Regions from separate parts of the Micromonospora violae genome, predicted to be linked through region 2. Evidence: riboswitches for the same ligand, from Rfam matches in the RefSeq annotation. Region 2 holds a riboswitch; the other holds the start of a gene.
What was found. Region 2 has a riboswitch for S-adenosylmethionine ahead of thrC (threonine synthase). Riboswitches for the same ligand answer to the same signal wherever they lie in the genome.

Region 1 (4,711 bases), 4.5 Mb from region 2:
TGCCCCTGCCGGTAGACCGCGCTGTCCACCAGACCGCCCTGGAGCGCGGCGGGCGACTCCGGGGCCGCCGCCACCCCGACCCTCGTCTCGTACTCGTCGAGTTGGCGGCCGAAGCCACCACCCGGGCGGAAGCGCCGGCCACCGACCATGCCCCGTCCCCTCCCCCGGTGCCGTCCGGTCCAGCCCGGGGCGCTGCTTCCCCCCTGCCCGGGGCCCGAAACCCGCCGTGCCGTCGGCTGGGTTCCGCGCACCTGGGGACGGGGACGGCCCGACGGGCGGATACTCACGGTGACCGTGGGCGGGATGACGGGGGACGCGCCGGTGAAGGTCAGAGGCACCGGCCGGCTACGGGGGTGGCTGCTCGACGCCGGCTCGGACCAGGCCCTGCGGCACCCGGGGCCGCACGGACGCCCACCGGAGCACCGGCACCACCCGTGGTGGAAGGTGATGTGCCTGACCGGCGTCGACTACTTCTCCACCCTGGGTTACCAGCCCGGCATCGCCGCGCTGGCCGCCGGCGCGCTCTCGCCGGTGGCGACGCTGGTGCTGGTGTTGGTGACCCTGCTGGGCGCGCTGCCGGTCTACCGACGGGTCGCGGTGGAGAGCCCGCACGGTGAGGGCTCCATCGCGATGCTGGTACGCCTGCTGAGCTACTGGCCGGGCAAGTTGCTGGTGCTGGTGCTGCTCGGTTTCGCGGCCACCGACTTCATCATCACCATCACCCTCTCGGCCGCCGACGCGACGGCGCACATCGACGAGAACCCGTTCTGGCCGAGCGGGCTCAAGGGTCACGAGGTGCTGCTCACGCTGTTGCTCGTGGCGCTGCTGGGCGCGGTGTTCCTCAAGGGATTCAGCGAGGCCGTCGGGATCGCCGTGGTCCTGGTCGCGGTCTATCTGAGCCTGAACGCGGTGGTGGTGGCCGACGCGTTGTGGCGGGTGGTGACGCATCCGAGCGCGGTCGGCGACTGGACCACCATGCTGACCACCCGGCATGGTGATCCGTGGCTGGTGGTCGGGTTGTCGCTGCTGGTCTTTCCCAAGCTGGCGTTGGGTCTGTCCGGCTTCGAGACCGGGGTGGCGGTCATGCCCACCGTACGGGGCGACCCGACGGATTCGGAGGCACGACCGCTGGGCCGGATCCGTGGCGCACGCCGGCTCCTCACCACCGCAGCGGTGATCATGAGCGTCTTTCTGATCACCAGCAGCGTGACGACCACCGTGCTCATCCCGCCGGAGGCCTTTCAGCCGGGCGGGTCGGCGAACGGGCGGGCACTGGCCTACCTGGCGCACGCCCACCTCGGCGAGGTGTTCGGCACCGCCTACGACCTCTCCACCATCGGAATCCTCTGGTTCGCCGGGGCGTCGGCGATGGCGGGCCTGCTCAACCTCGTGCCGCGCTACCTGCCCCGTTACGGCATGGCGCCAGCCTGGGCGCGAGCCGTCCGGCCGCTGGTGCTGGTCTTCACCGCCGTGGCCTTCCTGATCACTGTCGTCTTCGAGGCCAGCGTGGACGCGCAGGGCGGTGCGTACGCCACCGGGGTCCTGGTGTTGATCACCTCGGCTGCGACGGCGGTGACGCTCGCGGCGCTGCGGCAGCGGCAGCGCGGTCGCACCATCGCGTTCGGAGTCATCGCGGTGATCTTCGTGTACACCACTGTGGCGAACGTGGTGGAGCGCCCCAGTGGCGTCAAGATCGCGGGGTGTTTCATCGGCGGGATCATCCTGGTGTCGGTGCTGTCCCGGCTGATGCGGGCCTACGAACTGCGCGTCGACCACGTCGAGCTGGACCCGGCCGCGACCCGGATGATCGACGAACGCGCCGGACGACGGATCCGTCTCATCGCCCACGAACCCGATGGGCGCGACGAGGCGGAGTACCGCGCCAAGCTGGCGCAGACGATGGCGGACAACGACTTCCCCGACGACAGCGACGTCATCTTCGTCGAGGTCGAGGTCACCGACCCGTCCGACTTCGAGACCGAGCTGCTGGTCCGTGGCAGCGTGGCCGACGGCCGCTTCCCGGTGCTCAGCCTGGCCAGCTCCTCGGTGCCCACCGCGCTCGCCGCCCTGCTCCTGGAGATCCGCGACCGCAGCCGACGACGCCCCCACATCTACTTCGAGTGGTCCGAGGGCGGCCCGGCTCGCAACGTGCTGCGCTACCTGGCGTTCGGAGACGGCGCCATCGCCTCGGTGACCCGGGAGATCCTGCGCCGCCAGGAGCCCGACCCGCACCGTCGACCGCACGTGCACGCCGGCTGACCTGCGAACGCGCACGGTGAGCGTGGTCATATCGACTGGACGGCCCGCCCGTTCCTGCTGCTAGCCTCGGCGCAGGTCATGAGTGCCAGCGCGAAGCCCCGGCTCGCTGGCCGGCAACCCTCCTCCGCGGTGGGGTGCCCCGGGTGAAGACCAGGCACCGACACGACGTCGGTGCAAGCGTGGCCTGGCACCCAGGTCAGCACAGACCCGGGAGAACCATGCGCATCCTCAGCACCGCCCCACCGACCGCCATCGCGGACGTCCGCACCGGTCGACCCTCGCCCACTCTGACCCGGCGACGGCACGTGGACCTGATGCGAATGTGCAGCGCCGCCTGTCGCGGCAGCACGCGCTAGCTCACCCCCTCCCGAGCTCCTTTCCACCGGTACGCCCACTGGGCGCCCCGTCGGTTGCGCACGTCCGTGCGCGCCGAGACACCACCCTTCGGAGACACCCGTGCGATTCCTTCCTGCCCTGACCCGCGCCGCCGCCCTGGGCACGGCCACGATCCTGGCCGCCGTCACCCTCACCGCCTGCGGCGACGACAGTTCGTCCGACGCCACCGCCAACCCGTACGGTCTGGCCCAGCCGGGCGTGCTGCGCGCCGGCACGCTGACCGACGCCCCGCCGAACGTGTACCTCAAGGACGGAAAGTTCACCGGCTTCGACAACGACCTGCTGACCGCCGTGGCCGGCAAGCTCGGGCTCCGGGTCGAGTTCGTCGGCACCGACTTCTCCGCGCTGCTCAGCCAGGTCAACAACCGCAAGTTCGACGTCGGCAGCTCCTCGATCACCATCACCGAGGCCCGCAAGAAGACCGTCGACTTCGGCAACGGCTACGACTTCGGCTACTTCGGCCTGGACGTCCCCGCCGGCTCACCGATCACCAGCTTCGACCAGCTCACCGGCAAGCGGGTCGTGGTGGTGCAGGGCACGGTCCAGGACGACTACGCCACCGGCAAGCAGCTCAACCCGGTGCGGGTACCCGACTACAACGGCGCGATCAACCAGCTCAAGGCGGGCACCGCCGACGCCTGGATCGCCCCGGCGGAGATCGGCGAGAAGTCGGCCACCGACAGCAACGGCAAGATCACCGTGGCGGCCAAGCAGCTCAGCCCGGCACCGACCGCGTACGCCGTGGCCAAGGGCAGCGACAAGCTGCGCGAGGCGCTGAACCGGGCCCTCGACGAGGTCATCGCCGACGGCACCTGGACCCGGTTGCAGCAGCAGTACTACCCGGGCCGGCCGATCCCGGCGGACTTCACGCCGGGCAGCGGCACGGTGAAGGTTTCGGCCGCGTCGACCACGCCTACCGGGCCGACCACGCCGTCGGCGTCCGCGTCGGCCGCGTCCTGAGCCGGTGACGAGCGAGCGGGGCGGCAGGAGGAGCAACCGATGGATCCGTTGAGCACCCTGTGGGAGACCTTCTTCGACGCCGACGCGATGCGCGAGGCGCTGCCCGAGATGCTGACCGTCGGGCTGCCCAACACGCTGATCCTGGCGGTCTCCGCCGCCCTGCTCGGCTCGGTGCTGGGCCTGCTGCTGGCCGTCGCCGGCATCTCCCGCAGCCGCTGGTTGCGCTGGCCGGCGCGGGTCTACACCGACGTGTTCCGGGGGCTGCCGGCCGCGGCGACGATCCTGCTGATCGGCGTCGGGCTGGCGCCGCTGGGCATGCAGGTGTGGGGGCCGGACCCCTACCCGTTGGGCATCCTGGCGCTGTCGCTCATCGCCGCCGCGTACATCGGGGAGATCTTCCGCTCGGGCATCCAGTCGGTGGAGGCCGCCCAGTTGGAGGGCGCGCGGGCGCTCGGCTTCTCCTGGGCGGACGCGATGCGGCTGGTGATCATCCCGCAGGGCATCCGGCGGGTGCTGCCGGCCTGGGTGAACCAGCTCATCGCGTTGATCAAGGACTCCAGCCTGGTCTACTTCCTCGGCCTGGTGGCCAGCCAGCGGGAGCTGTTCCGGATCGGGCAGGACTACGCGGCCACCACCGGCAACGAGTCGGCGCTGCTGCTGGCGGGGCTCTGCTATCTGGCGTTGACAGTCCCGCTGACGCACATCGTGAACTGGATCGACCGGCGGCTGCGCCACGGACGACCGGCCACCGCGCCGGACGACGAGGCCGACGAGCTGCTGCTGCCCGCCGCCACCCAGGGAGACCGGCGATGACCGCCATCGAAACGACCACCTCGGTGAGCCTCGACGTCCGCGACGTACACCTCGCCTTCGGACCCAACCGGGTGCTGCGCGGCGTCGACCTCGCGGTGCCGCGCGGCGCGACGGCCTGCGTCATCGGCCCGTCCGGGTCGGGCAAGTCCACCCTGCTGCGCACCATCAACCGGCTGATCGAACCGGACCGGGGCGACGTGCTGCTGGACGGGCGCAGCGTGCTGGGCGACGACCCGGACGCGCTGCGGCAGCGGGTGGGCATGGTGTTCCAGCAGTTCAACCT
Region 2 (4,711 bases):
CAGCAGGCCGGGGTAGAGCTTGTCCAGCTCGTCGCGGCGCAGCCGGACCAGTCGGCTGGTGCCGGCGGCCCGGGTGCGGGTCAGGCCCGCCTCGCGCAGCACCTTGAGGTGGTGACTGCGGGTCGCCTTGGAGACGCCGAAGTCGAAGCTGCCGCAGGCGGCCTCGCCGCCCTCGGCGAGCGCCCGGACGATCTGTAGCCGCACGTCGTCGGCGAGTGCGGCCAACACGCTGGTGACCGGTACGGCGGTCAGGTCGGGCTCGTGCGGCTCCATGTGAGCAGTGTAACCCTTGTTCGACAATATTCGAACAACACCCTATGGTCGGTGTCGTTGGTTCGATGATACTCGAACATTGGAGTTGCCGATGCGATCCCGCGCCACCGCGTACCCACTGGTCGCCGTGCTCGGTTGGGGCGTGATGTTCCCGATCCTGGCCAGCGCGCTCAACTGGGTCGACCCGCTCAACCTGACCACCGCGCGCTACCTGCTGGCCGTCGTCGTCCTGGTCGCCATCCTGCTGCTCCGCGAGGGTGCCGGCGCGCTGCGGCCTGGTGGCCGGGCCCGGGAGGTGGTGGTCCTCGGAGTGGTCGGCTTCGCCGGCTTCAACCTGCTCACCAGCCTTGCGCTCGAACACGCCGCCCCACAGCAGATCTCACTCTTCGTCGCCACCACCCCGGTGATCACCCAGCTCGTCCGTTGGGCCCGCGACGGCGTACGCCCGAAGCCCCTCCTGCTGGCCCTCTCCCTGGTGGCGCTCGTCGGAGTCGGCCTGGTGATCACGCGGGGGAGCCTGGCCGGGCTCGGCCAGTTCGGCCTCGGTGGGCTGATGATGATCGGCGCGGTGCTGGGTTGGGGCATCTACACCCACGGTGCCAGCCGGTTCGGCGAGTGGTCGCCGCTGCGCTTCACCACCCTGACCGCGCTCGCCGGCACGGTCGCCATGCTCGTCCTGAGCATCGGCGCCGACGCCGTCGGCTGGCAGCACGCACCGGGCGCCGCCGACCTCGCGGCGGTCGCCCCGCAGTTGGCGTACGCCGCGCTCGTGGGCGCCGTGATCGCGGTCCTGGCCTGGAACACCGGCGTGCAGCGACTCGGCGCCGCCAACGCCGCGCTGTTCATGAACCTGGTCCCGGTGATCACTTTCGCGGTGCAGATCGTCCGCGGCTACCGCCCCGAACCCGTCGAGCTGGTCGGGGCCGCCATCACGATCGCCGCCCTGATCGCCGCGAACCTGGCCGCCCGGCCCCGGAGCGCATCGCTGCCCCGGCCGAGCGCGGTAACGGACCCGATCGCGGTGACCGACCCCGTGGCCGTGAGCGCCCGGTGACCCACTCCCTGGGATCCGCCCTGGAGGCCGCGCCCGGCTTTGCCTAGACTCGACGGCACAACTGAATACCTCATCCAGAGGGGCTGAGGGATACGGCCCGACGACGCCCCGGCAACCACCCCGCGCGCTCACCGCTGAGCGACCCGCGGGGCAGGTGCCAATTCCGTCCCCGCCGCACCGTGCGATGCGGGGAAAGATGAGAGGACTCTCGACATGACGTCGACGCTCGTCCCCGCTGGCATCGACACCTCGGCCAGCCCCGCCCGCGCCCTGGTCTGCCGCGCCTGCTCGGCGCGCTACCCGCTCGCCGCCCAGCACGCCTGTTACGAGTGTTTCGGCCCGTTGGAGGTCGACTACGAGGCCGCCGCACTGGCCACCGTCACCCGCGAGCAGATCGAGGCCGGCCCGAACAACATCTGGCGGTACGCCGCCCTGCTCCCCGCCGGTCAGGACCCGGCCACCCGGGTCACCCTCGACCCGGGGCTGACCCCGTTGGTGGCGGCCCCGCACCTCGCCGCCGAGCTGGGCATCACCGCGCCGCTCTGGGTCAAGGACGACAGCGCCAACCCCACCCACTCGTTCAAGGACCGGGTCGTCTCGGTGGCGCTCACCGCCGCCAAGGCGCTCGGCTTCACCCGGTTCGCCTGCGCGTCGACCGGCAACCTGGCCAACTCGGTGGCCGCCCACGCCGCCCGCGCCGGGGTGCCCTCGGTGGTCTTCATCCCCAGCGACCTGGAGCAGGGCAAGGTCATCACCACCGCCGTCTACGGCGGCGAACTGGTCGCCATCGACGGCTCCTACGACGATGTCAACCGGCTCTGCGGCGAGCTGGTGGAGACGGACGAATTCGAGGACACCGCGTTCGTCAACGTGAACGTGCGGCCGTACTACGCGGAGGGCTCCAAGACCCTCGGCTACGAGGTGGCCGAGCAGCTCGGCTGGCGGATCCCGGCGCAGGTGGTCATTCCGATGGCCAGCGGCGAGCTGCTCACCAAGATTGACAAGGCGTTCTCCGAGCTGGTGGAGATCGGCCTGGTCGAGGCGCCAGCCGACGGCTGGAAGGTCTTCGGCGCGCAGTCCGCCGGCTGCAACCCGATCGCGACCGCCCTGCACGCCGACACCGACACGATCATCCCGGTCAAGCCGACCGGCATCGCCAAGTCACTCAACATCGGCGACCCGGCGGCCGGCCTCTACGCCCTGGAGGCGGTCCGCCGCACCGGCGGCTGGATGGAGTACGCCGACGACGACGAGATCCGCGCGGGCATCCGCGATCTGGCCCGCACCACCGGGGTCTTCGCCGAAACCGCAGGTGGGGTGACCGTGGCGGTGCTGCGCAAGCTGGTCGAGTCCGGTCGGCTCGACCCGACGGCGGAGACCGTCGTGTTCAACACCGGCGAGGGTCTGAAGACCATCGACGCAGTGGCCGGTCAGGTCGGGCCGACCCACCACATCAAGCCCTCGCTGCGCGCCGCCCGCGACGCCGGCCTCCTCGGCTGATCCGCCCGGTAACTGGGTTTTCGCTGTGAGTGTGGAAAACCCGCCGCTACGGACTTGACGGCAGGAACCGGACGGCGCAAGATGCTCCGTGCGGGAGGGCATTTCGCCGAAGACTTTTGAAGTTCTTGCGACCCAACGCCGGAGGCGTTGTGCGAGTGTCCCTCCCGACCACGTTCGATCGGGCCAGCGATTAATTCGCTGGCCCGATCGCTTTTCCGGGGTGCACGCTCACCGGTATGAGCATCACGATCGCGTCGTTCGACGGCGCTGACCGGGCGTCGGTCGACGAGGCGTACCGGATCGGGTCGGCGGCCAACGACGCCGATCTGCCGGACTTCCCGCCCTTCTGCCGGCGTCGCTTCGACGCCCTGTTCCACACGCCGATGCCCGGCACCCGGTCGCTCTGGGCGCTGGCCCGACTGGATGGCGTGCCGGCCGGCTACCTCCAACTGGACCTGCCGCAGCTCGACAACACCGACAACGCCACCGCCGAGCTGCTGGTGCATCCCGAGCTGCGGCGACGGGGGGTCGGCCGGGCCCTGCACGAGTACGGGGTGCGCCTGCTGCGCGCACACGGGCGCAAGCGGGTGGTGGCGATGGCCGTCTCCGCGCTGCCCGACGGGCCGGCCCGCAGCGTGGCCGGCGATGCGTTCGCCGCCGCGACCGGAGCCGAACCCGCCCTCGCCGAGGTGCGTCGCCGGCTCGACGTCGGCGCGATCGACCGGGTCGCGTTGCGGGCGGCGCTGGCCGAAGCCCGCCCGCGGGCCGAGGGCTACCACTCGGTCTGCTGGCAGGGGGCGATCCCACCGGAGTACGTCGCCGACGTCGCCTACCTCGACGGCCGGCTGCTGATCGACGCGCCCATGGGCGACGTGCAGTGGGAGCCGGAGCAGATCGACGCCGAACGCATCCGGGGCAACGAACGGGCGCTGGAGGCCCGGGGTCGGCGGCGCTACCACCTGGGGATCCGGCACGAGGAGTCCGGCCGGCTCGTCGCCTGGACCCTGCTGGACGTGGGCGCCGCCGCCGACTGGCACGCGTTCCAGCAGATCACCATCGTCGACCCGGCGCACCGGGGGCACCGGCTCGGCCTCATCGCCAAGGCGGAGAACCTGCACCATCTGCTCACCCACGAACCGGCGGTACAGGTGATCGACACCTGGAACGCGGCCAGCAACAGCTACATGGTGGCGATCAACGAACAGCTCGGCTTCCGTCCGGTGGACGCCTGGACCGACTGGCAGCTCACGCTCTGACGGGTATCGGCGCTACTGCTCGCGGACCTCTGTCATGCGTGCGCCGCTGCCGGGCATTCGCGCTACTGCTCGCGGACCTCTGTCATGCATGATGGCGGGCATGACGGAGACCCCGCATCCCCTGTACGACAGGCACGCCGACACCCTCAACCGCGCGCTGACCGCGATCACGGAGCGGGGCTACTGGTCCGCCTACCCGGAATCCCCCAGCCCCCGGGTGTACGGCGAGACCGCCGCCGCCGACGGTAAGGCCGCCTTCGAGGCGTACCTCGGTGGCGACTTTCCGCTCGACCAGCCCGGCAGCGGCGCACGGGTCGCGACCGAGACGAGCCCGTTCGGGTTGGAGTTGGCGGTGCGTTACCCGCACGCCGGCACCGGCGAGCTGGTCAGCGCCGCTTCCGCCGCGCTGCCGACGTGGCGCGACGCCGGCCCGCAGGCCCGGGTGGGCGTCTGCCTGGAGATCCTCGACCGGCTGCACAAGCACATCTTCGAGCTGGCCAACGCGGTGCAGTTCACCAGCGGGCAGGCATTCGTGATGGCCTTCCAGGCCGGCGGCGCGCACGCGCTGGACCGGGCGCTGGAAGCGCTGGCGTACGCGTACGCCGAGATGACCCGGCATCCGGGCACG

Region 1: another riboswitch for S-adenosylmethionine. It lies ahead of EV382_RS02820 (ABC transporter substrate-binding protein); the one in region 2 lies ahead of thrC (threonine synthase).

Annotation. Positions count from the first base shown of each region.
Region 1 is NZ_SHKK01000001.1:631,236-635,946, reverse strand. Features, by position in the region: gene corA (magnesium/cobalt transporter CorA) at 1-149, opposite strand, end outside; gene EV382_RS02825 (amino acid transporter) at 304-2,259, shown strand; SAM riboswitch class IV at 2,334-2,445, shown strand; gene EV382_RS02820 (ABC transporter substrate-binding protein) at 2,716-3,615, shown strand; gene EV382_RS02815 (amino acid ABC transporter permease) at 3,655-4,428, shown strand; gene EV382_RS02810 (amino acid ABC transporter ATP-binding protein) at 4,434-4,711, shown strand, end outside.
Region 2 is NZ_SHKK01000001.1:5,168,129-5,172,839, reverse strand. Features, by position in the region: gene EV382_RS23170 (ArsR/SmtB family transcription factor) at 1-273, opposite strand, end outside; gene EV382_RS23165 (DMT family transporter) at 365-1,327, shown strand; SAM riboswitch class I at 1,395-1,530, shown strand; gene thrC (threonine synthase) at 1,541-2,827, shown strand; gene EV382_RS23155 (GNAT family N-acetyltransferase) at 3,064-4,083, shown strand; gene paaN (phenylacetic acid degradation protein PaaN) at 4,184-4,711, shown strand, end outside.